Regions from separate parts of the Xenorhabdus poinarii G6 genome, predicted to be linked through region 2. Evidence: predicted binding sites of a transcription regulator. Region 2 holds the regulator's gene; the other holds the start of a gene.
What was found. The regulator PhoB, encoded in region 2, activates phosphate uptake and scavenging genes when phosphate is short. The targets are predictions, from matches to a motif close to CTGTCATAAAACTGNCNNAT.
Positions count from the first base shown of each region.

Region 1: a site for PhoB is predicted at 1,266-1,285, ahead of phoA (alkaline phosphatase). Genes of this name have one in related genera too.

Region 1 is NZ_FO704551.1:2,775,160-2,777,371, reverse strand. Features, by position in the region: gene uriH (uridine-preferring nucleoside hydrolase UriH) at 2-958, opposite strand; gene phoA (alkaline phosphatase) at 1,358-2,212, shown strand, end outside.
Region 2 is NZ_FO704551.1:430,279-432,490, reverse strand. Features, by position in the region: gene phoR (phosphate regulon sensor histidine kinase PhoR) at 1-865, opposite strand, end outside; gene phoB (phosphate regulon transcriptional regulator PhoB) at 1,016-1,699, opposite strand; gene sbcD (exonuclease subunit SbcD) at 1,967-2,212, shown strand, end outside.

The DNA of each region.
Region 1 (2,212 bases), 1.3 Mb from region 2:
ATTAACCAGGATCAGTGGTTTCACCGATTGTTTTCAGGGCATCAATCACTAACTGCCAGAATCTGGCGCAATCTAATTTGACTGCAACTTGGGTATGACAATCTTCAGGGGGCGGAAAACGGAAATCCGCCACGGTCATCCCGGTTGTTAATGTGCCTGTTAGCTCGATATTCACGGGAACTTTTTGCGTCGTCATTACATGAGGATCGATCACATAGGCTACAGCACAAGGATCATGGACCGGGGGATAGCCAAATCCCTGATGTTCACGATACCTGTCCCCAAAAAATTTCAGTGCATCTAACACGAACTGAGATGTACGTGTGTTAATCTGGGTGATTGCATCAATAATGTCCGGTGTTGCCTGAGCCTGATGGGTAAGATCTAAACCGACCATCGTCAGCGGCCATTTTTCATTAAAAACAATGTGGGCGGCTTCGGGATCGATCACGATATTGAATTCGGCAACGGCGCTTTTGTTTCCTTTATGATAACCCCCTCCCATCAATACGACTTCCTTTACACGTTCAACGATTTGCGGCGCTTTACGCACGGCCATCGCGATATTGGTCAAACCTGCAGTCGGAACCAGTGTCACACTGTTGGGGGGATTTTCCATAATCACATCAATAATTAAATCAACCGCATGACGCGCATCCAGTTTCATTGTTGGTTCAGGCAGAATCGGGCCATCTAAGCCGCTTTCCCCGTGAATGTCCGGGGCGATCTTGATCTCTCTGACCAGTGGACGGTGACACCCTGCGGCAAAGGGAACGTTGTGAATATTGGCGATATGTGCGATGCAAAGGGCATTACGGGTGACTTTATTCAGGGTTTGGTTACCAACAACTGTCGTGACAGCCAATAGTTCAATATCAGGGTTTCCGTGGGCAAGCAGAAGCGCAATGGCATCATCATGTCCGGGATCGCAATCCAGGATAATTTTCTTGGGTAGCATATTTGTTCCTTCTAGTCACTATACCTATTATTTTTCAAGTTGTTGTTTTGTCAGTGGCAACTCGACACCTATTAGATAGGTATGAAATTATTTATTTTCATAATGATTTACTATCGGAAAAACATCCTATAAATTATCACAAATTGGAAATATAAAAATTACATTTTGTTAATAAGATCACGTCAGGTACGGTTGGATCGTGGCTCGATCTTTGGTTGCTGCAACGCTCAGTTTCTTTCCTGACTTGCTGAAACATGGGTTTAGCCATGCATTGTCATACATGCATTGTCATAATAGTATCGTCATAGATTCACATAAATGTCATATGACATATCTATTATCCGAGCAAATGAGCACGATGATTTTTTATTCTATTTATCTGATTGCAAGGAAAACAATATGTCGCGTAATGATGAAAAAAATCGGTTGGCTACGGTGGTTGCGATATTGATATCAGGCGCAACGCTGCCTGTCTGGGCGGTCAGTGATGCCAATCATGTGCTGGATCAACACCGGGCAGCACAAGGCAATATTACCGAGTTTGGTGGTGCGCGCCGTGTGACTCAGGATCAAACTGCCGTACTTAAGGCAGCCTTGAATAGCAACAAGGCTAAGAATGTGATCTTATTTATCGGTGATGGTATGGGCGATTCTGAAATTACCATTGCCCGTAATTATGCAGAAGGTGCAGGTGGATTTTTTAAAGGGATCGATGCGTTACCATTCACAGGGCAATATACACACTATTCGTTGAATAGGAAGACGCAGAAACCCAACTATGTGACAGATTCAGCCGCTTCTGCTACAGCCTGGGCGACGGGCGTAAAAACCTATAATGGCGCGTTGGGCATTGATGTTTTTGGCAAACCGCATCAATCCATTTTGGAACTGGCCAAAAAGAACGGTAAGGCAACGGGAAATGTCACCACGGCTGAAATTCAGGATGCCACCCCCGCGGCTTTATATGCGCATGTCACGATGCGTAAATGTTATGGTCCAGAAGAAACTTCGCAGAAATGTGTCACTGATGCGTTAGAAAATGGCGGCAAGGGATCTATTACCGAACAGTTGCTGGCAGCACGGGCAGATGTCACGTTGGGAGGAGGGGCGAAAACTTTTTCCCAACAATCGGTTTTCGGCCTTAATAAAGGGAAAACGTTGCGGCAACAGGCATTGGAACAGGGATATCAATGGGTAACTGATGCGAAATCGCTGGCAGCGGTCAAAGAGGCTAATCAACAACGACCATTGTTA
Region 2 (2,212 bases):
GTTGCACGATTTTCAGCATGTTAGGCACATCAACCACAGCATTCATATCCACTTGTGGCCCCGCTTCAATTTTGGAAAGATGCAACAGTTGCTGAACCAGGTCATCCATTCTGCGTATTTGTCCCTGCATCGTACTGACAACTTTCTGATTTACCTGACCATCAATTGCCTGATCCGCTATCACTTCCAAATAGCCTTGCAGCACAGTGAGCGGTGTTTTGAGTTCATGACTGACATTGGTGAAAAAATCTCGGCGGGCATTTTCTAATCGTCGTTTCTGGGTAATATCACGCGCGACCATTAATAATTGCTGTTCGGAATAAGGCATAATACGAAATTCCATTATATTGCCATTATTCAATTCGATCGTTAGAGGATGGGAAAAATCATTCGTCGTGATATAACGACTGAAATCAGGATAACGCAGCAGGTTGAATATATGCTGGCCATTGTCTTCAGGCCAGCGAAACCCAAGTAAATGTTGAGCCAGACGATTACACCAAAAAATATGGCCTTCCGTCGTCGTCATCACAATGGCATCGGGCAAAGATTCTGCGCCACTACGAAATCGCTTGATAAGTTGTGTGAGTTCGCGACGTCGTTTACGATTACGTTGCTGCATCTGGTAAATACCATAAAAGATAGGTTCCCAACCGCCGTGACCGGCGGGCGGTAACATACTGCGATCCAACCATAACCAATTGGATAATTTCAGCAAATGGTAACCATGCCATACCAGCGCCAAAAAGAGGGTAATAACCAGCAACCATGCCAAGTGACCAATAAAAAGAGACAAAATAACCGCAGGCAGGCAGCAAAGCACGAAACCCAATACCAATTTTTTCCAAGATAAACGTTCAAGCACGCGACTTTACTCCGAAATGAAAACACCAAGACGGGATGACGCTTCAATATCAGTTTAATATCAACCCGATATCTACACCAATGCCAACGTCACCAATCAACGCCGACGGAATTCATGTCCCCATAGCCGGCATATAACGGTCAAACAAGATCAGTAACGGATAGAAAAACGATATCCTGTACCACGCACCGTTTGTACCATCTTATCGTGATTACCCAAGGCCTTGCGTAAACGACGGATATGTACATCAACCGTACGATCTTCTACATAAACGTTGGTTCCCCACACATAATTGAGTAGCTGTTCACGACTATAAACACGCTCAGGATGAGTCATAAAAAAGTGGAGAAGTTTGAATTCCGTTGGTCCCATATCCAAATTCTGGCCCTGGCTGGAAACGCGGTGAGATGAAGGATCCAGCATCAATCCATCCATATTGATAATGTCTTCTACCTCCATCGGTGAAAGACGGCGTAAAACCGCTTTGACGCGAGCAATCAGCTCCTTGGGTGAAAAAGGTTTCGTGATATAATCATCAGCACCAACATCTAAACCACGTATCCGATCTTCTTCTTCTACCCGAGCCGTGACCATAATCACGGGGAGCATCTTGGTATGCTTATCCCGTTTCATTTGCCTGATAAGTTGTATGCCTGATCCCCCTGGCAGCATCCAATCCAATAACACCAAATCCGGATAAGGCTCAGACAACCGCCTGATAGCCATATCGTAATCTTCGGCTTCAATGGCCTGATAACCGTTTTGCTCCAGTACAAAACAAACCATTTCACGAATCGGTACTTCATCTTCAACGACCAAAATACGTTTAACCATGGTTAATCCTGCCAGTATCATGAATATCAGCAATATTCGATGTAAAATATCATAAGGCCATTTTACAAAAACGTTTATTTCTCAATCATCAAGAAACAAACCCATTCTCAAAAAAAATCTTACCCCATTGTTATATTTCATGATGAATGCGAACCAACTCGACAATTCAGTAAAGAAAACTGAATTGCACAAGACATCCCTCACACGACCACTATAATTAGCGCCTGTAACAAGTAAGAAAAACCGACAGGCAACAGCAGGAAAATCATGCGAATCATTCATACATCGGATTGGCATCTGGGCCAATATTTCTTTACTAAAAGCCGCGCCGCAGAGCACAAGCACTTTTTACAGTGGCTGATTGAAAAAATCATTCAATATCAGGTTGATGCGCTGATTATCGCCGGCGATATTTTTGATACAGGTTCCCCTCCCAGCTATGCACGCGAACTGTATAACAAATTCATTGTGGCATTACAGCCTACAGGTTGCCAGCTTGTTATTCTTGGGGGA